DNA from 3 places in the Parendozoicomonas sp. 2304DJ65-17 genome. Region 1 is predicted to be linked to each of the others. Evidence: predicted binding sites of a transcription regulator. Region 1 holds the regulator's gene; each other region holds the start of a gene.
What was found. Region 1 encodes PhoB, which activates phosphate uptake and scavenging genes when phosphate is short. Its sites were predicted from a motif close to TGTCATANNNNTGTCANA; they were not measured.
Positions count from the first base shown of each region.

Region 1 (7,877 bases):
GGTGCCCTCTCTGTTGAAGGTCTGAAAAACGACTACGGTCTGAAGATTGGTAAAACCTTCAGCAACAACATTGAGAAAGGCTACCTGAGCGAAGATCTGGCCGTTTCCGCCATGATGCGCTCCTCCGCTGCATCTGATGCCCGTATGGACGGTGCGATGCTGCCAGCCATGAGCAACTCCGGCAGTGGTAATCAGGGCATTTCTGCCACCATGCCTGTTGTTGCTGTCGCTGAACGTATTGGCGCTTCTGAGGAGCAGCTGATTCGTGCACTGATTATGAGTCACCTCTCTGCAATTCATATCAAGTCACACCTGAAAACGCTGTCTGCTCTGTGTGGCGCAACCACAGCAGCAACTGGTTCCAGCATGGCTATTGCCTGGCTGCTGGGTGCAGATTTTGAAACTGCCAGCAAAACTGTTTTCAACATGTTCGGTGATGTGACCGGCATGTTCTGTGACGGTGCTAAAACCGGTTGTTCACTGAAAGTTTCCACGTCCGCTGCTGCTGCAGTGAAAGCTGCGCTGATGGCTCTGGATGGTACCCGCATCTCCGGCCATGAAGGCATCATCGAAGATGATCTGGAAAAGACCATCGATAATATTGGCCTGCTGGGCAATCAGGGAATGGAAGAAACCGACACCATGATTCTGAAAATCATGACTGCCAAGTAAGAGTTCCCCAAAATAAAAAGGTGCTCTGACCAAAGAGCACCTTTTTGTATTTTAAATGCCGATTAAAATAATCAGGCGGCCTGTTTTTTCTTTTTCTTCTTTGGCACAACCATCGCAGCAATTCCCTGGAACCACATCAGGCTCATGGGATTACCTTCCACGCGAATAGTTTTATCCTGAATACCCTTCATAAAGGCAAGTTGAGCATTCTTGGCAGTAAGAGCTGCAAAGCCTTCCTGAGATGACTTAAAACGCAGGCAGAATTCAGGGTCTACCGCTGCACCACTTTTGCTGGTCACCTTATTATTCTTCACAGTAAAGCTACGGCACACACCATCATCACTGGAAATTTCAAAGGACATGTCCTTTCCTTCCAGCTTCTTTTGAAACGCAGAATTGTTGGCACTGGCTCGCTTCATAAGAAAGCCCAGGCCTAAAAGCAGCAACCGAAACTTCACAGATACTTCCCCCACTCTGGATAACCAGCAAGCATTCTATAGACAAACCTGCGTCAGGCCAGTGCATTTTTGCCCTGATTGGCAGTTAATAGGGTCAACAGTGGGAAAATAGAAGAATAACAGGGAGGAGTATTAATGTGCTGGCAAGAGGCTATTTGTGAGAGACACGTGCCAGCACAGGGAACAAATTACTTGTTCACAGCTTCTTTCAGGGCCTTACCAGGCTTGAAAGCAACAGTGTTACTGGCAGGAATTTCCATAGCCTCACCGGTCTGTGGGTTTTTACCGGTACGAGCACCACGGGCACGCTGAGTGAAAGAACCGAAACCGATAAGGTTAACTGATTCCTGACGCTCCAGCGCCTGAGTAATTTGTTCGATGATAACTGACAGTGCCTGACCAGCTTTGTCTTTGCTCAGGTCTGTCTGGTCTGCAATAGCAGCAACAAGTTCGGGCTTGCGCATAGCTCCCTCTCGAATCCGTTTTATTTATGATTGTTTTTATTGTTTTCCCTGGAGAGCTCATCCAGAGCTCACAACCGAGAACAGGCAGCACTAACTTAATTAGCATTTTAGGCTGTGTAAGTGCCAGCACTGGAATCAACCTTAAAGCAGCGTTTATTGAAGGGCAATACCATTTATCACCTTATATAGGGCTAAAAACGCCACCCTGAACAAAAAACATACAAAAACCATAAAGATAGCCACAATCGTTGATGTGCAATGTTTTCTAAAAAAGCACGAAAGCGCCACGTACAAATACTTGCGCCAGCGTGCTTTATCCCTCATGCTGCGGCAAAATACGGCTCGGATGCGCTGGAGAAAGTAAGTAACACTATGCCGTCTCGCCCTCTTAATCTGGACAAACAGCATTGGTATGACACGGATACTTTGCCGTGGAGTATTCCTGAACATTGGAAACACTGGCTTCTGGATACAGGATCGCTGACCGCCCGACTCAAAAAAACCTTTCCAGGCACTTTCGAAGTGCAGGTTATGTTCCATGATTGGGACAGACCGACTCTGGATGAGCGAAACTTCCTCTCCATGAACCAGAGGGAGCAAGCCAGCATCCGAGAAGTCACTCTGCTCTGCAACGGAATACCCAAGGTGTTCGCCAGAAGTATTCTGCCCGCTTCAAGCCTGGAGGGGAAAAACCGGCAACTTCTGTTTTTGAAGGATCGCCCCCTTGGTGCATTTCTTTTTTCTCAACCAAACCTTGAGCGCGGCCCTATAGAGCTGACCCGTACAATAAACTCTGCACACGAAGATATTTGGGGGCGCAGGTCTCTTTTCACCCTGAATCACAAACCTCTTGCTGTTTGCGAATACTTTTTACCTGAAGAAGACTTCATGGAAAACGATCAGACTATGGCGGGAGCTCTGCCCGTATGAGCAGCATGCCAACATCTGTATCTACCCGGTTAGAAAATTATATTCAGATCACCCGCTTTGACCGTCCTATCGGTACATTTCTGCTGTTGTGGCCAACACTCTGGGCACTCTGGCTGGCAGCTGATGGCTGGCCGGACTTCGGCCTTTTGATTATCTTTTCCCTGGGCACACTGTTGATGCGTTCCGCAGGGTGTGTGATTAATGATTTTGCTGACCGCAACCTTGATGGTCACGTAAAACGCACCCAAAATCGCCCCATGGCAACAGGCAAGATTTCAGAGAAAGAAGCGCTGCTGCTCTTTTCTGTATTGCTGGGGGCTTCTTTTCTTCTGGTTTTAATGACAAATACCTTAACCATTCAGCTCTCATTTGCCGGTGCTGCTCTGGCGGTTATTTATCCGTTTATGAAGCGGTTTACTAACCTTCCACAATTTGTGCTCGGAGCGGCTTTTGCTTGGGGAATCCCAATGGCCTGGGCTGCACAAACTGAAACGGTTGCTCCTACTGCCTGGCTAATGTTTGCCGGATGTTTGTTGTGGATAGTCGCTTACGATACTCAATACGCAATGGTAGATAGAGACGATGACCTGAAGATTGGTATTAAATCTACCGCCATTCTTTTCGGTAAATATGACAATCTGATCATTCAGGTTTTACAGGGACTCACTCTGGGAATACTGGTTATTACCGGATTGATTACCAGCTCCGGGGTTGCTTACTATCTTGGCCTTGCCGGAATGACTGGAGTGTTTTTCCACCAGCGTCGTATGACCCAGAACCGAGACCGTGACGAGTGCTTCAAGGCCTTTCTTTCAAACCACTGGGCTGGGCTGGCTGTTCTTACCGGCATTATTGTTGATCGCTGCCTAACCGTATAAATGAATCCAGAACTTTCCCGACAGCTGGCACCTTACCTCCCCGATGGTACAGAATCCCTTTGTGTCAGCTGGCTGGTAAATGACAATATTCAGATGCGCATTTCACGCCCTAGAAAAACCAAACTGGGGGACTTCAGACCAGCCACTCGTGGATTACCCCACAGAATCAGTGTGAACTGTAACCTTGAACCGGTGCAGTTTCTTATTACTTTCGCCCATGAGGTTGCCCATGTGCATACCTGGAACCAATACGGAAGAAAGGTGGCTCCTCATGGTGAAGAATGGAAAGCCAACTATCGCCAAAAGCTTCATGAACTTCTTGCGTTGGAGGTTTTGGATGAGCAAACAACACACGTCCTTCAGAAGCACAGCATCAACCCTAGAGCCAGCAGCGGTCACGACAACCATCTACAGTCTCTAAAAAAACCGGTGAATGGTAAAACCCTGAATGATTTATCTCCGGGGGATACCTTTCAGATAGAAAACAAAAAAACCTTCAAAGTTATAAAAAAACTGCGAAAGTACTGGGTTTGCGAGGAGCCTTCCACGAAGCGCCATTACAAAGTTCTTGGTACTCTCCCGGTCGTCCTTAAATGACCATAAAAAATAACTAATTTCGTGCTTATAAGTTTCTGTCATTTAACTGTAACATTGAGGCGTTGTAATTCTCAGGGCAGATCCTAAGGGGGAATCTTCTGAGCCATGACAACAACCAGCAAAATTCTCATAGTCGACGATGAAGCGCCAATCAGAGAGATGATCGTCGTTGCTCTAGAAATGGCTGGTTATCACTGCCTTGAGGCAGAGGATGCCAGAACGGCTCACGCCTTAATCGTGGACCAAAAGCCAGACCTTATTCTTCTGGACTGGATGCTTCCAGGAGTTACCGGCATTGAGCTGGCCCGACGCCTTAAGCGTGATGAGCTGACGTCTGCTACCCCCATCATTATGCTCACCGCAAAAAGCGAAGAAGATAACAAGATTCAGGGGCTGGAAAGTGGTGCAGATGATTACATCACCAAACCTTTCTCCCCACGAGAGCTTGTTGCACGTTTAAAAGCTGTTTTACGCAGAACCGCGACTGCTGGCCAGAGCGAACCTATTGAGGTTCTGGGCGTAATGCTCGACCCAATCAGTCATAGGGTATCCATTGATGGCGCCCCTGCTGAAATGGGACCAACTGAGTACCGCTTACTCCAGTTTTTTATGACTCACCAGGAACGGGCTTACACCAGAAGTCAGTTGCTTGACCATGTGTGGGGGGGTAATGTTTACGTTGAAGAGCGAACAGTTGATGTACACATTCGTCGCCTGCGCAAAGCTCTCGGCAATGATCATGAGAAACTGATCCAAACGGTAAGGGGCACGGGATACCGTTTTTCCATGAAGGTATAACCGGAGTTTTCGGCCAGAGGCCGAGCCGGATACACAATGGATTTGTTGACATAATAAGACCGGATAAAATGTGAACCATAACTGGCAAATTGAAGTTATTAAGCGCCTGGTTCTGATGCTGGGTGCCTGTCTTGGGATTGGACTGTTAACCGGACAAACCCTTCCTATTATCTTGATCGGCTGCGGAGCCTATCTTGTCTGGACTCTGAAAAATGTTTTTCAGCTGATTAGCTGGCTGGAGATTTCCTCCTCGTCCTCTGAACTTATAGAGCCTCCCAACGGCCATGGCCTTTGGGGAGAAATGTTCGACGGCATGTACCGCCTGATGCGTAAACAGGAACGTGCACGCAACCGACTTAAAGCAGTTATTAATCGTTTCCAGCAATCCACAACTGCTCTTAAAGATGCGGTTGTTCTTACGAATGACCAGGGCCAGATCGAATGGTGGAACCCAGCAGCCGAGCATATTCTCGGTCTACGTAATCCTGATGATGTAGGTCAGCAGATTACCAACCTGATTCGACACCCGCGCTTTGCACGTTATTTTGAAAGTGAGTCCTATCAGGAACCATTAATGCTCCCTTCTCCGGTTTCTGCCGAGAAGAGGCTGCTCTACTCCATCACAATTTATGGTCCAAACAATCGCCTTCTGGTTGTGCGGGATAACACCCGGGTATTCCAGCTTGAGCAAATGACAAAAGACTTTGTTGCCAATGTTTCTCATGAACTGAGAACACCGTTAACTGTGATTTCAGGTTATGTGGAAACACTTTCCGACAGTCTTGTTTTAATGCCTGAACCACCTCCTCCAATGCTGCCTAAAGCTCTTGGCCAAATGCAGAGTCAATCAGACCGAATGGCAAATATCATTGAGGACTTGTTGATTCTTTCAAAACTGGAAACAGCCGATAGTCTGCAGGATCTCACTCCTATACCTGTTGCTGAACTATTGGATGATATTGCAAAAGATGCACGATCCTTTAGCGGAGAAAGAGGTCATACGATTGAGGTGTCCTGTAAATCAGGAACTGAAATACTGGGCAACGAGAAAGAACTTCGCAGCGCTATTTCAAATCTTGTATTTAACGCCGTTAAATACACGCCGAATGGTGGTTCTATTAAGTTGAAGTGGGTTGTTGAGCTTAATACTGGCTACCTGTCAATCAAGGACAACGGCATCGGTATTGAGCCTCAACATATTCCCCGCCTGACAGAACGCTTTTACAGAATAGACAAGAGCAGACACGCATCAACCGGAGGCTCAGGACTCGGCCTCGCAATAGTTAAACATGTGCTGCTCAGACACGATGCAACGCTAATGGTAAAAAGCAGACCAGGAAGAGGAAGCAGTTTTACCTGTCACTTTCCTCAAAGTCGCTTAGTAAGAAAGGCTGCTTAATAAGACTCAGCGCGATTCGATGATGCAATCCGACCTTTCTTTGCCGGTGCGCTGCAGATAATCCTGAAAGATTTTAGGAGCTCGGCCAGTCAGTGAACCTTCCCACTGATGGACACTGCCATCACCATCCTGATATTCAAACAGGAAACGTTTGATATTGCGTTTTTTCTTTTCGCCAGGCATCGTCTGACCGAAATCTTCAAGGGAAACACCACGCTCTTCCATAAGTTTACGAATAGCATCAATGCTGTTCTTCTTTTCTTGAAGCTTCTCTTTTTCTGCACTGACAGCTTCGCGTTTTTCTTCCAAAACATCCTGTAATCTGGAAACGATTCTTTCCAGATCTTCAACGTGCACATCCCGGAACAACCCGCGCATACGGGTTTTGCTGCTCAAGCGGTGCATCACTTCCTCGAATATATTCACGAATCAGACCCTCGCTTTGACACAATAAAGGCGATTGAAAAATAGGTAATAGATTCCAGACTGACAACTGCAAATCATTTTATTTTCAGATTTTAAAAACAGGAATGGATAAGGCCATATTCCCATTTTTAATAACCATAATATATTCTGCAGTGCGACTGCGCCTTTCATTGTTGCAGCAGTGTTTATTGAAAGGATGGCTAGATTGCTTTTTCCGGGCAAACCATTGCAGCCAGTGAACGCACACCAGGTAACACCAGAATGTTCATGGTAAATGCAATCGGCCAGGAGATAATAAAACTGCGCATCCACCCCATAAATGTCATGTGATCCAGTCCATTATTGATTGTTGAAATCAGACCAGACATAACCAGAGACATAACACAGGACCCTAAAATAGCGGTCACCCAAAACAACTTACTTTTCACTAAAAAAAACCTTCAAAAAAATGCTCTTGCTATAAACCATGGCCAGATTAATACTTTCGGCCTATGGAAAAAATACGCAGTTTTTAAAACATGAATTCCATATTTGGAAACTTCGACGACCTTTATCTGTTCTGCCACGTTGTTGAGAGTGGCTCTCTTCAAAAAGCCTCCCATAACCTGCGTTTACCGGTATCAACAATGTCCCGTCGCCTGACAGCACTGGAGGATCGCCTTGGCGTTCGACTGCTTGAGCGCAAAGGTCGAAATCTCTCAGCAACTCAAACGGGTCAGATATTTTTTAATCGCCTATATGGGGAGTTCGAACAAAGTGAGATGGAGCTGGCAGAACTTCTGTACGAAGAACAGCAGGTAAAAGGCAATATTCGCCTGATTGTTCCGTACACCATGTATCAGTCAGGCATTGGCGACCTTGTTGAAGAGTTTATTCTTGATTACCCGAAAGTCTCCATCGATATCCGCTTGAATCTAGACGACAGTGTGCCAGAGTCGGACAGAGACCTTGTTCTGGGATTCGACTCTGGCAGACAATCGGATCTGATTGCCAGACCATTTATGAAATCCTGCGATTGCCTGTACGCAGCACAGTCTTATCTCGACAAACATGGGGAACCACACACAATAGAAGAACTTGATAAGCACGACTGGGTAAGTGTGCAACAGAAAAGAGAACTTCATTTCACCATGCCAGGGCGAGATGCTTTCTCCTACAGAATCAAAGCAAGAATGGTTGTTAATGATGTGAAAATGCTGATTCAGGCGGTGGAAGCAGGCATTGGCATCGGTTCAATTCCTATTCATCATCTTCC
Region 1 covers NZ_JBYVJV010000007.1:218,025-225,901, forward strand. Annotated here, with positions in the region: gene ACY2RR_RS17770 (L-cysteine desulfidase family protein) at 1-672, shown strand, start outside; gene ACY2RR_RS17775 (helicase) at 744-1,130, opposite strand; gene ACY2RR_RS17780 (HU family DNA-binding protein) at 1,319-1,594, opposite strand; gene ACY2RR_RS17785 (chorismate--pyruvate lyase family protein) at 1,853-2,524, shown strand; gene ubiA (4-hydroxybenzoate octaprenyltransferase) at 2,521-3,402, shown strand; gene ACY2RR_RS17795 (hypothetical protein) at 3,403-3,999, shown strand; gene phoB (phosphate regulon transcriptional regulator PhoB) at 4,105-4,797, shown strand; gene phoR (phosphate regulon sensor histidine kinase PhoR) at 4,868-6,196, shown strand; gene ACY2RR_RS17810 (H-NS histone family protein) at 6,203-6,622, opposite strand; gene ACY2RR_RS17815 (DUF2798 domain-containing protein) at 6,823-7,050, opposite strand; gene ACY2RR_RS17820 (LysR family transcriptional regulator) at 7,141-7,877, shown strand, end outside.

Region 2 (7,877 bases), on a different contig from region 1:
AAGAACCCCAAACACCGCCCAGGTATTTCTATACGACATTGCAACCTCCCTGTTACATGTCACGACTTTCAGAACATCTTTCCCAGCATCTGAGTTGTAACAACCTGAAAACCGGAAATCATTTCCAGTTTTGCAGGCGTCCACGCAACCGTAATGCAGCCTGACTATGAATCTGGCTGACCCGGGATTCACTCACTCCCAGCAGTTTGCCAATTTCTTTCAGGTTCAGTTCTTTATCGTAGTACAGGGTAAGCACAAGCTGCTCTCTTTCTGGTAAAGACTTGATGGCATTCATCAGAGCATTGCGGAATTTCTCATCGTACAAATCAGCATCTGGCGTACAACCATCACCCGGGCGCTGAAAACGGGACTCTTCGCTGTCGAACATATCTTCAAAGCTGAACAATCGGCAGCCTTTCAGGTCTTTAACCATGTTGAAGTAATCATCGAGAGATACATCCAGTTCTGCAGCCACTTCCGCATCACGGGCATCTCTACCCACACGGGCCTCAACAATTTGTGTGGCCTCACTCACCCGACGGGAGTTTCTGTAAACGGATCGGGGGCCCCAGTCACCACGGCGAATTTCATCCAGCATGGCGCCACGAATACGAATACCGGCGAAGGTTTCAAAACTTGCGCCCTTTTCCGCATCATATTTTCCGGCGGCTTCCAGCAAACCAACCATGCCAGCCTGTACAAGGTCATCAACCTGAACACTGGCGGGCATTCTGGCAGACAAATGTCGTGCAATCCGTTTCACCAGATTGGCATGTTTCTCAACGATTTCGACCTGATAAAGATGTTTACGATTGCTTTCATCATTATCACTGGCATTGTGAACAAGCGCTTCCATGCTTACATGCCCCCTGCATTAACAGTCTGTTCAAGGAAAAAGGTCATACCACCAGCAACCGGGCTGCTGATGCGTCGACGATCCAGTGTTTCCGCCAGCATTTGCAGTGCTCTGGCAGTACGGGATTCCGGGCGGGTTTCCAGAATGGTCTGGAAGTTCTGACAACACTTCGCCACATCTTGATCAAACGGCACCTGTCCACAGTGACGAAGAACAAGGTCCTGTTCAAAATCCAGACGTTGCTGAAGAGTTTCAACGAGAGTGTGACCTTCACGCTGACGGCGGGTCATATTTGTGAGAATGCCGAACTGCTGAATTCCACAATGTCCGCGCAATGCTTTTATATAATCAGCGGTATCTGCCTGTGACAGAGGGTCAGGAGTCATAACCACCAGCAGCTCACCGGCAGCCTGAATCAATTGCAAATCATTCGCGGACAAGCCACCGGCTGTATCGATCAGCAGGTAGTCAACATCACCGGCCAGAACATCAATGGCATTAATCAGCCCAGAAAGACGACCATGACAAAGTGCTGCCATATCAGGCTCACTTCGGCTTCCGGGAATAATCCGAACACCACCAGGGCCTTCAATCAGGGTTTCAGTAATGTCGCACCGGCCAGCCAGCACATCAGCGACAGACTTTTCCGGTTGAACGCCAGCCAGCAGTTCAATATTGGCGAGGCCAAAGTCGGCATCCAGAATAACGACCCTACGCCCCATCCGGGACAGCGCCTCGGCAAGGTTCAGGGTTAGAAAGCTCTTCCCTGAGCCTCCCTTCCCACTGGCAATAGCAATTACTCTTGCGGGTTTCACATCCATAGTCCTTTACGGTCCGCTCTATTGTTGGATCTTTGCGCCATCCTTGGCGCGCATACCCTAGGTATTGCAGCGACCGTGCCAACTTGGACCTTTCTGTTAAAAATTCATCACAAAACCATAACCAACTGTTTTATAAGAAAAATAACAAAGATAAATAAATCCGCTGTCGTACAGCATAGGGAGACTATCTTTCGATTTTCTCTGTTTTTTGACATGTCAAACTGGCGTCGCCAGATTCCTGCCGAACAGAACTTTTCCAACAGTAGAAAAACGTCAGATGCCCGTCATAAAGAGACAAGAAAAAGAGAAATGAAAAATGTTTTTTTCAAGAATACGACAGGGTAAATACAAAATATCCAGTATGGCAATTCAGCCACACTGGATATTGTTCAGGAAAGACTTTCAGAGAGGATCAGGAACGTTTCAGAAGATCACGAAATTTTTGCGCGCTGTCAGGTTTAACCTCTGGATCGGGCAACAGCTTGTCGTAATCTCCCAAGAGAGTAATTCGACCGGAAGAAACACCCAACAACAATTCACGCTCTCCAGCCTGAACCACCACTACTCGATCTCTTCCCCCCAGAGAAAGAACAGCTTTGGTTTTTAAACCCACCTGACCAGTAGCTAATTCTGGCCGCCAGCGCTTAACCCACCAAGCCAAGCCAAACATAAGGCAGATAACAAACACAAAGGTAAACAGCATCTTCAACAGTTCCATCATGCCAAGCTCGGCATCAGGTTCTGGTGAAGCCACCTGTTCAGCTATCTGGGAGGTGGCTTCCGGCTCTCCTCCCAAGGCGAGAGAAGAACCGAAAATCAAAAGACTCTTAAGGAGAAGAGGTATTATCTGCCTGCTCATAGCGGTTCAGACCATACTTGCGCATTTTTTCCACCAGAGTGGTCCGGCGAACCTGAAGTTTATCCGCTGCACGGGCAACAACATTACTGCAGTCATCCAGAGCCTGACGGATCAACTTACGTTCAAGATCTGAAAGAAACTCTTTCAGATTCAGCCCGTTCACCGGCAATACCGCCAGTTCATCCAACCCACCCATACCTGAAGGCTGAATTGTGGTTGGAAACATTTCCGCAACACCCGATTCCTGAGCCGCCTCACTGGACGCTTTGCGGAAACGTCCTGGTAACTCTTCCAACCCAATAACCCCCATGGGGTACATAATGGCCAGACGTTCCACTAAGTTTGCCAGCTCCCGAACATTCCCCGGCCACTCATAACGACAGAGAGACAAGATAGCAGCTGAGCTGAAACGTACAGAACCACGCTGTTCACGTTCCATGCGGTTAATCAGATCATTCAGGATCAGCGGTACATCTTCTGAACGCTGGCGGAGAGATGGAGTTTCGATGGGGAAAACATTCAAACGGTAATACAGGTCTTCACGGAACTTCCCTTCAGCCACCATTTTTTCCAGGTCATTATGAGTGGCAGCAATAATGCGAACATCTGCATCAATAGAAGCCGTTCCACCAACCCGCTCATACTTCTTTTCTTGCAGGACTCTCAGCAGCTTCACCTGCATGGATAATGGCATATCACCAATTTCATCCAGAAACAGCGTACCGCCCTCAGCCAGTTCAAAGCGGCCTTTGCGAGTTGCGATAGCTCCAGTGAAAGCGCCCTTTTCGTGACCAAACAGTTCACTTTCCAGCAAATCGGGAGGAATAGCACCGCAATTCACCGGTACAAATGGTTCATCTTTACGGTTCGAATGCTCGTGAAGATTACAAGCCACCACTTCTTTCCCGGTACCAGACTCGCCAGTGATAAGAACATTCACGTCCTTATCCATAACCTGAGCCATCAAAGCTCGCACCTGACGAATTGCTCTGCTATTGCCTACAAGGTTCCGGAACAGTTGAGCATCATGATGTCCGGCCAGAATCTGGCCCTGACGACAGTGAATTCTATAGACCTGAACCAGATGCAGAGCATCAACAATCTGACTGTAGGTGAGAGGATGCTCCAGCTCACCAACAACCTGGCGGCGCAGGCTTCCCTGCAGGCCAACGCGACTGAATGCTCCATTAATCAGAATGGGCAGTGCAGGACAGTGTCGATTCAACTGTTTAAGAATATCGAGGGTACGGGGAGAACGCCCAACAATCACCGCCAGGCAGTCTTCTGGCGCAATTGTTATGCGGGTTTCCCAACCACCGGCTCCGGAGAGCACGATGTCGTGTCCAAGAAATTCGAGTATTGTACGAAGTTGCTGTCTCTGGTGTTGATCATCCTCAATCACCAGAATACGGCTTGAATCACCCATATTGCCAACCATCCGTGTTTAGCAATCACTCTTTCGGGTCAAACAGCTGCACGAGAAGAGATCGGAGAAGACGAAAACGTCTGTAACAGACGTATTACTTACCAGTTAAGGCATAAGCTTTTGGTTCGTCAAACCCTAGCCGGAGCTTCTCGAAAAAGAAGGCAATTTACTGATTTCAGACAAAAAAAACCGCCGGGGGAATGGCGGTTGAATAAGAGCAGAAACTGTCAAAACAGCTTTTGTGTCATAACTGACCACAAGTCTTAATTTACAGGCTTTGTATTACAGAACCATGACAGGGCTTAAAACGTTATCACTGATAATATCCTTCATCAGTTTCGTCATATCCCCCATCATAATCCTCCAAATATTCCTCACCATCATCTTCTTCTAGCTCATACTCCTCAAGATACTCTTCTTCACCATACTCCGGCTCTTCTTCATTTTCTTCGTATTCATCAGTGAATTCGCTGTAGCTGTCCATATCATCGTCATAAAGATCCTGCTGATACTCTTCATCGATTTCTTCACCGACTTCATCAGCATCGTCAGGTTTCTTTTTTTTATCTTTCCTGCGCGAAGGTGCCCCCTCACCACCTTCGTCTGTGGGATCATTATTTAAATCATCAGGAGTTTCGCCGTAGGGGTCGTAATTGATTTCCTCTTCTTCCTCATCGAAACTCTGAACTTCATCCATATCATCCCAGGTTTGATCGAGATCGACTTCTTCATCATCTACATAACCATCATCCCACTCATCTACATATTCCTGCTCATACTCTTCAGGCTCATTAGCATCGTCTTCCCCCAGTGCCAGGATATAGGGCACAACTATCACCGCCCCAATAAGCACGAGCAGGATGGCGAGTACCTTTTTCATCTCTCAACTCCCTTTGAGAACATCAGTACCTTAGATTTCATCATGGATCGGTTGTTTTTTCTGAACGGAGATGACGAGTTCATTCCCTGTAAGCCGGACAATATCCACACTGAATCTTTCATCTGTGTAAAAAGAGATATTCAGGGTTTCGAGATTCATCTTTTTCACAGCAATTAACTGAATTTCTTTTTTTTCGGGTATACGCACATTTTTCAAATCCAGATAAAAATGAGTATGCCCTTTAAACTCTACCCGCCCCGATGACTGAATTACGGGTACAGAAGCATCTGATATATGATTTTCATTTACCTCTACGTTGAGCTTAACATCTTCACCAAATATCAAATCACCGTTCAACATGTTAATACCTGTTGTCACTAACGCAGTTTCCGCAGAAACATTGACAGCAGAGCGAGGCTGAGATGACGAGAGTTCAACACTGCCACTCCAGTGAATTTCATTACCGGTCGTTCTCTCTTCTGGTGTCCCCATACTGTTGATTGACAGATTTTCCACTCCCCGCAGATTGCCAATAAAACTGGCATTCTCTTCTAGAGCAACAAAGTCCCTGTCCTCATCGTCCATTACCAGAATATCGCCATAAACATTACCTGTATTGGTAAATTCAAAACGACCTTCTGAGCCCACATTAAATGCAACGCGCCCCTCGATAAGCCCTGAATTTTTCCAGCGGAACTTCATAGCAAAACTTTCATAAAAGGGGTCTCGCTTATAAACCCGGATGGCCGTTCCATTATTTGGCTTTGCTGAAATCTGTCCCTCATTTTCCAGAATCACCACTCCCACACCAGAAAGCAGCTGCAAAGCGACAGTGCTTTGCTCCGCTTCTGCTGAAGTAGAAATAATGCCATCCTGCTGATTAACAATACTCCAGGATGACTCCGGCTCTACCGCTAAAGCAGCAATAGCTTCACCAGAATAAATTTTTCCGCTGTTTGAAAATTTGCAGGGAATAGGAAACCAACGCATCCAGCAGTTATTTGTGAGAGGTGACCAAATACTGTATGAACTGTTGGTTAAAATAACCGCTCCATTTTGCCCAGCCCTGCCGGTAATAGATTCAAGATACTCCAATCCTTCAGAATCAACTCGCAGAGGATTATTGGCTTTAGCAAACTGCATGCTGAACATGCAGAAACAGAGGGTTACCCAGAAAGACAAGCGCTGAAGTGAACACATAACTCTCATTCCTTTCTGATTCGATCAAAAGTTAAGAGCGACCGAAGCCGCTCTTGATCAAACGAAAGAGGGGGGGATTAGAAGCTATAGTCGACCCGGGCATACACAGAGTCGGAGTGATAACCACTTCTCCAGTTACGCTCATAACCTGTTGAAAACTCGAACCGGTCATCACGATTCCATGTCACCCCAGCTGTGGCATTCCAAGTTGTTTTTTCTGGGGTTACACCTTCGGCAACAAAGCTGTCTCCACCGACAACAAACCTGGAATTCACTTCTACAGGGTCTGCGCTAAAGTCATGCCACGCCATAACTTTAACTTCCGGAGTAAAGTACCCGTACTTAGTATTGAAAACCCGACTTATACCTGCACCAGCACCCAATTCATTAACTTTGTATTTTTGTTTCTCCGTTCTGAGAGCCGCAGCAGAACCCTTCTCATCGTAGGCATCAACGGTAAAGTGGCTGTAGTGATAACCAAGCATGGGAGACAATTCCCAGTCCCCAATATCCATAGAATGGCGAAGAATAGCCTTAATACCTATCTGCTTTGAATCAAACTCTGACTTGGCTGGGTTCAGATCAGAACCAGTGATATCGAACACCCGCTTTCGTTCGTTTTTGTTGATGCCATAGTTCAGAAGCACATCCAGAGAAAGTGCATCTGCTAACTGCCAGCGCCCGTACAGAGTTGCCAAATAGCTATCAATACTGGTTTCGTCTTCAACATCATTCTTATTGATATCGCTCGTGGCATAAGACGCGGCGAAACCAATGGTGCCCAGATCCATAACATCAACATCAAGACCCATAGTGAAGCCATTCAAACGACTGTGATATCCGCGGATCGTGCTGCTGTGATGCCTGCGATCATCTTGATGAGCCTCATTATGTAACGCTTGCATCCAAAATGAATGAGGCTTTATATCATCACCGGTATTAACGCCCACCTTGCTGTCCATCCGGCTCACCATAGCCTTATTGGAAACGGTGACAACATTCAGCCCAGCCTCAACAGAGGAGCGGTTCAAAGCAGGAAGAAGCTCGGCAGCCAAACGTGCAGCAGCTTCGGGAGTGTATTGGCGGAAAAAGTTATCGCGAAGCTTTTCACCTTGTTCTCTGGTCGCTCCAGTACCCTGTGAGGCAGTACCAGCTGCGTCAAAGCCACTTCCGTAAGCCCGCCTCTCACTGCCATTGGCTCCCCCTGTTCCGGCAACATCTTCAGGCTCTCTATCCGGGATCAACTCTACTGTGGCAACAAGCTGATTGCCGGATGTAGAGGTTTTTGTCACGGTGTAAAGATCCATGACTTCGAGTGTTGCATTAGTCCCACCAATGCCAGCGGTATCCTGGAGAAGGGTGTAACTGACCGAACCAGTATGTGATGTGTCTGGGATCACAACAATCGTTCCCCCTACACCAATTTGGCTATCTGATGTCAGAATGGAGCTTCCAGGAGTTGCAGAGTTCAGTTCCAACAATAGCTGTGTACCAGGCTGGAAAGTTGTGTTCGCACCGTTAACAGTTAACCCCGAGGTTTGCAGTGCCGCACTATCGGAGACAATAAAATATTTATCGCTTCCCGAACCTGACAAATTCACCACGCCATTCACTTCCACTGTGGAGCCAAATTCATTTGACACGTCAACCTGCTCAGCACCGTTTACTATCCCTGAAAAACTGCCGTTAGAAAAAGACAGCGTATCAGTATCACTATCAACACTGATGTCGATATTACCAGTGATTGATCCAGATGATTCCAGTGTAAACACTGTATTAGCCTGATGATTAATCACCTTAGCTAAACCAGATGAAGAAAGATCTCCTGAGTTTAC
Region 2 covers NZ_JBYVJV010000004.1:294,469-302,345, forward strand. Annotated here, with positions in the region: gene ACY2RR_RS13315 (rhodanese-like domain-containing protein) at 1-39, opposite strand, end outside; gene ACY2RR_RS13320 (RNA polymerase sigma factor FliA) at 119-856, opposite strand; gene ACY2RR_RS13325 (P-loop NTPase) at 859-1,671, opposite strand; gene fliO (flagellar biosynthetic protein FliO) at 2,090-2,536, opposite strand; gene ACY2RR_RS13335 (sigma-54 dependent transcriptional regulator) at 2,505-3,962, opposite strand; gene ACY2RR_RS13340 (hypothetical protein) at 4,276-4,842, opposite strand; gene ACY2RR_RS13345 (hypothetical protein) at 4,873-6,042, opposite strand; gene ACY2RR_RS13350 (autotransporter family protein) at 6,120-7,877, opposite strand, start outside.
Region 2: the regulator PhoB is predicted to act here: its motif matches at 4,243-4,260, upstream of ACY2RR_RS13335 (sigma-54 dependent transcriptional regulator).

Region 3 (7,877 bases), on a different contig from region 1:
CGCAGAAAGGCCACCGATAATCCAATTTTTGGATGATAATAAAGAAAGCAGCGTGTTTATTCTTGAAGCTAGAAATAGCCTTCAGGACGGTGTTAACTCATATGCAACCATTGGTCTTTCTGACCACCCTTTAATACATAAAGGAGAAGAGTTTAGTACTCGTGTTGAGGTCCTTGGAGCGTGTGGATCTTCTTTTTCTGGTTTTGAGAATATCTTGGCAACAATTGCATTTTACGTGATTAATTCAAAATGGTTTTGTGCTCCCGGAGCTATTTTTCCTGACCTTGTGTCTATGTATAAAGCATCTGAAACTATGAGTGATATTTACTTCACTAGCCCATTTCTATGGGGTGATAAGTTTTCATCAATATCTCTGGATAATCACTCTGTAGCATGGCTGTTGGCCGTTCCAATCTCAAAATCAGAGAGGGAGTTTGCGCAAGAAAATGGATCAGACAAGCTAGAAAATCTTTTTTCTGATAATGACATTGATATTTATAATTTGAATAGACCTTCGGTCATTTAGTGACTTATAGTGCTCAAATCAATTGCAGAGTAGTGCTTTGAAAAAATTATATATCAATATAGTTGTAGCCAAGGTTGCTCTGAAAGGGGCAACCTGCACTTATAAATTTACTTGCCTAAATCGAACACTGGAGTATAAGTTTTTTGGCTAGTTTTGGATTAAAAGGTTTTAGTATGTAGCGTAATAATTGTAATAAATTTTTGATACTTACAATATATGTTTTTTTCGAAGAGAGATTTAAAACTATATAATTTATGACCACTAAACAAAATGTTCTTCACCTGGTTCTGACTTTAATCAAAGGAGGGGATATTGACCTTCTAAAGCATGGGTCTATTTTGAGAGGTCAAAACTTATCTGCAAGTAGTGCTGATGATGCTGCAAGAATCGGACTGATAGTGGCTGATTTGTATACATCTTTTGATTACTGCTCTTCTAAAGAATTCTTAAAATTTGCAGATGGAAAATCTGATAAATACATACAAATGAAGACTAAAATGGAGTCTTCGCCGATAAAGAAAAAGGCTCATAAAGAAGATTTTATGGCTGCGGTGCGGGAGCTTCAGGATAGTAATAGGTTGTACGACTTAGTTCGCCCTTTTGAGAGAGAAAAAGTTGATCAGCTTATGGAGCTTTTGCAGAGATTGGACATACCATCTCGATAGCGTCAAATGCTCAAACCTTTGACAGCCTTAAGATTTTTCGGGGAAGCAGTTAACAGGTTGCTCCCTTCTTTTACCTCTCAGGGATGGGCTCCTTATTCCACATGAATAGACTCGGCGAATTTCAAAAGCAGCACTTTATGGTGGGAAGTGACGGACAATTTAGTTATTTTTATATCCACCAGTCGCATAATACGTTCTTATAATATGAATTATGACGACTCATGATCTAGAACTCTAGGAATAAGAGTTCCAGATCAAGGTTCACATATATTCAAATTACAAAAGAAGCTAGGAGTCAGGTATTGCCAGCTAAGCAGATCCAGTTTTATGCAACTACTGAAGATTTGTTCAATGGCTTAGAGCGATTCGAAGCCGTGTGCGCCACTAAATATGTGCGCACGGGGCTCTTTGATAGCCCCAAAATGGCTCTATACAAGACGTATAGAGATATCGAGAATATAGGTGTCAGTTTGGATGGTCGAATAGAAAAACTGCCTACGTTTCTCATATTTGAAAGTGTTGACGATTTAACAGTCAAAGAAATTTCCCAAAGGTGTGGGGGAGTGAAGTACTCGGTGAATGCGCGAACTACCCCGTCATCAGTTACATTTACTCCAGGCGGTGTGTACGAAGATCGATGCATTCTCCATGGAACAATTGCAGGTTTGGATATTACTAATAGAAAATCCAAGCATCTATATATGATGTTTAGAAAGTATGTACTTAAGGACTATGAGAAAATAAAAAGCTTTCGTGTTTCTCCATATGCTGCTGAAATGTTGGATAGAGGAATGAGACTGACGCCAAATTTCAAAGCTGATCATTTAATGGACTTATCTAGATAGATGAGGTTGTGCTGGTAATAAATATTAACCGTAGACATTCTTAATCATATCCCGATATTCTTAAAGATTTCTTGTACGAATCAAGAAAAACAGGATCCATTTTGATATTAAATAGGGAAGTTAATGAAAGTCACTTAGTCTGAATGGCAATGACCCTATATTTACTTCTTGCGAGTTACAAATCTATGGATGCTTCTGTCAAATGGGCGGCTTCTTTGGTCAGGTAAAAGCATTTTGAACTGCAGTAAAGCTGCCCCTTTCGGGGCAACTCTCATTTACCGGTGCATGCTGTTGCCGCGGCGAATCACTCCGCCTAAGCCAACCACTGGGGCAGGAACTGTATTAACGGGGTTCAACACAATACGATGACTGCGAACAACGTGAATGTTCACATACCGTTGATTATTACTCTGCTTGGGAACTCTGTAGCGTGTTACATGGTTATAATCGTTTCTGTCAGTTAATTTCTTAGACAGAGCCAGAAGTGGAGGGTTTCTGCCATTTCCTGCGATATGAGCATTACCTATAACCATAATACAGGTACCATCGAGCAGAGCATCTCTGATGTTTGCTGCAATGCAAACCAGATTCATACTGGTTACCGCTTGGTTAAAACCAACGATTGCTCCAGGCATGGCCCCCCCCTCTCCCTTTAATTGTGATCACTATGGCTTATAAAATTAAATCTCTTCTTCGTTTAGGTGTTTCTCATAGAACAGCCCCATCAAGTCTTCATCTTCTCGAATCACTTGTAAAGCCGACCATAGTGTTTCTCGGGTTTCACGTGATAAATCACTTTTACGGGAGAACGTCAGATAGTAGTTTTTAGATTTCAGAGTCTTTTTCTGAATATCATATTTATTGGCGAAGAAAGGGTTTTTCTGGAACTCTTTAGCGATGCTGCCCAGTACAGCGGCTGATCCATCTTTTCTCCGTACCAGGTCAACAAGAGCACTGCGGTCAGTTGAATAGATGGCTTTAACTTCGGCCTGATTCTTTTTCAGGTCATCTGCAATAGAGTAAGAACGTGGAACTCGCACTGGCCCGGGAAGTGTGGAAGGCGTGCCGTTGTAGGTAAATGACAACTCTTTGGGAGTCACAATCACGTAGTCCACCAGGCTCATGCTGTGCTCTCCACCTTTGCCTTTTCTGGCTGTGGGAGGATATTCCATCCATTCATTGCGCTCATCCTTATAGGAGGCGCCAAGTACACCATCAACTTTTCCTTCTTTGGCAAGGCGCAGACAGCGAGACCAGCTGGTTGGCCGTATTAAAACCCTTCGATCTGTGCGTGTGGCAGCCTCATTCATCATGTCAATAAAAACACCCGCCGCCCGATAATCTTTCATCAGGGTGAAGGGAAACCAGTAGCCTTTATCACTACAGAGAGTGACACGTTCACGAGCCGCTGACGAAGCTGTGGAAGTGTAAACAGAAGCCAGCAGGCAGAGAGAAGCAATAATTAAATTTTTTCTGGGATGCATCTTGAGTCAATCCGTATGACCTCAAACGCCCTACAGCTTGGATACTAAAAGCCATTAAATAGCTTAATTGCCCAAAAGAGTGTTACTGCGAGGAAGTAATAGTTTATTCCCGAATCACAGTGTACAGAGATAAACGACAATGTAAAAAAATCTGTAGGGAATGTGTCAAAAATGTAATACAAATTAAACGATTTCATGACAATATACTTCGTGCGAAACAGGAATGTATTAAACCAACGCAAACGGAAATAATAATTATGAGGTTTAAGCGCGAACTCTGTGCTGCTGCACTGGCGTTAACTACGCTGTCTTCCGGCTCTTTTGCTGAATCTGACAAAGCTCGCAACATCATTTTGATGATTGGCGATGGTATGGGGCCTCAGCAGCTCAGCATGCTGGAAAGCTATGCTGAGCTGGCACCCAATTCTATTTATCAGGGCAAAGACACGGCCATGACCCGCTTGGCCAATGCCGGAACCATTGGCCTGTCTATGACTTATCCGGATGGTTCAATGGTGGTTGATTCCGCCAGCTCCGCAAGTCAGTTGGCTACTGGCAAGCTCTCTCCTTCAGAGGCCATTGGCCTGGATCGCAACGGTGATCCGGCAGAAACTATTCTCGAAGCTGCGAAAAAGCGCGGTAAGGCTACTGGCCTGATTTCAGACACTCGCCTGACTCACGCCACACCTGCGTCTTTTGCAGCGCATCAGCCTCATCGTTCTATGGAAAACCAGATTGCTGAAGAAATGCTGAAAGTAGGACCAGACGTTATGCTTTCTGGCGGTATTCGTTACTGGATTCCCAAGTCTGTTAATGAAAAAGGTGCGACCTACGAGCAGGTGAAAGAGCTGACCGGTGGCCACGTAAGGGTGAAGTCCAAGCGTAAGGACAACAAAAACCTGCTGTTGGATGCCCAGAAAGCCGGTTACCAGCTGGCCTTCAGCCGGGATGAAATGAACAAAGCTGAAGACGGTAAAGTACTTGGTTTGTTTGCATACTCCGGCATGATGGATGGCATTGAGTATTCCAAGACCAAAAACGACAAAGATCGTGCACAGCCAACTCTGAAAGAGATGACTGTTAAGGCTTTGGAGATTCTTTCAAAGGATAAAGACGGTTTCTTCCTGATGGTTGAAGGTGGTCAGATTGACTGGGCTGCCCATAACAACGATGCGGCAACTATGTTGCACGAAATGCTGAAGTTCGACGAAGCAGTAGAAGCTGTTTACGAATGGGCCGCTGATCGTGATGACACGCTGGTTGTTGTAACTGCTGACCATGAAACAGGTTCTTTTGGCTTCAGCTACTCTGCCAGCAATCTGCCTAAGGCTACCAAGCTGCCAGGCAAAGGTTTCAGCAAGCGTGACTACAAGCCTAACTTCAACTTTGGTGCGCCTCAGATCCTGGATAACCTCTACAACCAGACTGCCAGCTTCTACGGCATTATGGACAAGTTCCGTGCCCGTCCGGCTGCAGAGCAGACTCCTAAAGCTCTGGCTGCTGTCGTTGCAGAAACCGGTCCTTTCCAGATCAGTGAGAAGCAGGCTGAACGTATTCTCCAGCGTGGCCCTAACCCGTACATTACAGAAGGGCACAAATACCTGGCTGCCAAGACTCTGCCGGTTGTCAAAGACTTCACCGCTTTCTATGTGTATGGCGATGAAATCCACCTGAACCTTCTGGGTCGTGAACTTGCTGAACAGCAGAACGTAGTATGGGGAACTGGTACACACACCAGCACGCCTGTTTCTGTTATGGCGTTTGGCCCTGAAAAACTGGTTGATCAGTTTGATGGTATGCAGCACCACACAGACATCGGCAAGAAGCTGATGAGCGCACTGTAAAGCAGACTGCCAGTGTTACTGGCTTGGATAACAAGCCTTAGTGAGAGCCGACAAGGCTCTCACTTTTCCTTTCTTTCTTACCGCTGCTTTATAGCCTCTGTTCCCAGAAGAACAGCCAGATGCAGGTGGCGCATGTTGTTATCAACCATTTTGCAACGCAAATGCTCCGGCAGGTGCTTGTAGCCGGGTTGGCTACTGTTTTGGCTGGTTTTGGCCATTTGCTGAGTGGGCAATGCAGACATAATACCCTCCACGATACATATGGTTTTGCGTGACTGTATCAATATAGTCTGCAGTTGCCGTTTTGTTTATTTCTTCACTTTTGTTCAAAGCTTCGCTTTCGATTTATAAAAGTTCACAATATCAGCCTGGGTTTTAGCGTTCTTCAAAGAGTTTTCTAACAGCTCTGCAGCACTTGTATCAGGTGATTGCAACGCCATGGCATGAGCCAGCGCAGCTGCCTTTTGTACATCCACTGTTTCTCCCTGCTCAGCAGTAAGCGTTGCATGGGAACGCCCCTTCCATACATTCGGGAGGGTGACCGTCTCACGTTTTTGATCACTGATCACAGCATCAAATGTGGGGGCAACTGCGGTTCGTTTGCCCAAGAGTGAAGGCTCCAGGTCAAACCAGTCCAACAGCGTTGCCAGCCAGGATGTGTGATCAAAAGGGGTTGTTGGGTTATCGCTGCGTATAACGGTGTTTTCCGTCACCCATGGAGATATAAATAACATTGGAACTCTTATGCCAAAGCGATCAAATTCGAATCCGCACTCATATTCATCTGCCCCACCAGGGTTAATAGCTGTATGAGGTGGAGGCATATGATCAAAGGTTCCGCCGTGTTCATCCCAGGCCACAATGAACAGAGTCTCTTCCCAGTCCGGTGATTGACTCACGGCTTCATAAAGCTGTTTCAAAAACTGTTCACCTTCAACCACACTGCCCGGTGGATGGTAATCATTGCCTGCAATACCCAGATCCCCAACCAGGTCCATCGAATACTTGGGTTCTATGTAAGAGAAACGGGGTAAGTTTCCAGCTTTGGCGTCTTCATAAAACTGGTCAATATTCAGGTACTGGTTTTTGGATTCAGGTTTTGCAAGCTGTTCCTGTAAACCCTGGAACATATACCAGCTGTAGCTGTGCTTATAACCGAACGTACCGTGGAGATAGGGGCAGGAGTAATACACCTTCCAGTCATCTTCAGTGTTATAACCATTTTCAGACAACACTTGCCAGATTGTTTTACCAGTGAATTGCGCAGGCAGGAACTCATGGTTCCAGTAATGGTTGTTCACCATCGCCATGGTTTTTTTAGAATTTTTTTCAGGCAAACCCACTGAATTACCACAGATAGAAAATGCCCTGTTTATGGATGTTTGAGACGGGATGGAGCAGAACCACTCATCAGATACACCGTATGATTTGGCAAGGGTATTCAGAATGGGTAGCTGGGTATTGTCGTAAGTATCAAGAATTTCCAGTTCCACATTTACGTATCCAGCCCGACTATCGTAATAGTTCTGCAGAAAGCCATCCATTGATGGCGGTGTGGATGCGCAGACAGGGGCAGTGCCATACAGTTGCTGGGTGATATTACTGAAGGTTTCTTCAGGATCAATAATGGGAGTGCAGGTAGGGAAGTGATTCTTTTCCACTCCTCTCACAATCGATTTTTTACCGTTATTCCATCGCTCAATGCGGTACTCAACAGGTTGAGCAAAAATGTTTTTTAATTCAGATGTCAGGCCATGAAAGGGAATATCCGTGTTTGCGGGGATATTGTTCACATCAGGATTGGGGTTCCCATCGTATAGCCAGCCAAGCACGTTATCGAATGACCTGTTTTCGAACATCACGTAGACAATCTTTTTGATGTTCTTTTTCATTGGATTATTGCTATCCATGCTCTGACCTTTTCCCTGTGTGTTTTATTTGTAATTACTGAATGAAGATGTGTCAGGGAAATTGGAGTGTCAACAATAAGGTATGGTTCATAAGGAGCATTTATCTACGAGTAATACGTTGTTTCAGCAAATCTTCAGGAAAATATAAATTTAATTACAAACAACCTGCAATCAAATGCCTGTCTGCTTCGTCTATCAGCAAGAACTTACCGGAACTAAGGAATAGAGAATGACCCAGGCAGAAACCTTATCTTCACCACAAATGCTTTCTCATGCGCATTACCAGATAACGGCAATGATACTGCGTATTGGCCTTGGGCTGGTTTTTTTTATTGGAGGGTGGTCCAAGCTTGGGCTGCTTCTCAACCCTGAAACCCACGATGGAATGGTTGCGAATTACATGGGAACAACCGGGTATATTAATTCTCTGTTCCAGGATTATTTGTTTTTTGAAGGCTCTGTGCTCACGCCGTCCGGATTTCTTACCACTCTTTCTGCGTTTGAACTGTTTTCGGGAATTGCGCTAATTGTCGGGCTTTTGGTCAGGCCTCTGGCTTTATTCTACGGCTTTCTGTTGTGGAGTTTTGTCGTGTCTTTACCTGT
Region 3 covers NZ_JBYVJV010000009.1:104,323-112,199, reverse strand. Annotated here, with positions in the region: gene ACY2RR_RS19450 (suppressor of fused domain protein) at 1-526, shown strand, start outside; gene ACY2RR_RS19445 (hypothetical protein) at 781-1,191, shown strand; gene ACY2RR_RS19440 (hypothetical protein) at 1,494-2,036, shown strand; gene ACY2RR_RS19435 (hypothetical protein) at 2,312-2,671, opposite strand; gene ACY2RR_RS19430 (substrate-binding periplasmic protein) at 2,717-3,520, opposite strand; gene ACY2RR_RS19425 (alkaline phosphatase) at 3,778-5,364, shown strand; gene ACY2RR_RS19420 (hypothetical protein) at 5,442-5,606, opposite strand; gene ACY2RR_RS19415 (alkaline phosphatase family protein) at 5,691-7,274, opposite strand; gene ACY2RR_RS19410 (DoxX family protein) at 7,504-7,877, shown strand, end outside.
Region 3: the regulator PhoB is predicted to act here: its motif matches at 3,682-3,699, upstream of ACY2RR_RS19425 (alkaline phosphatase).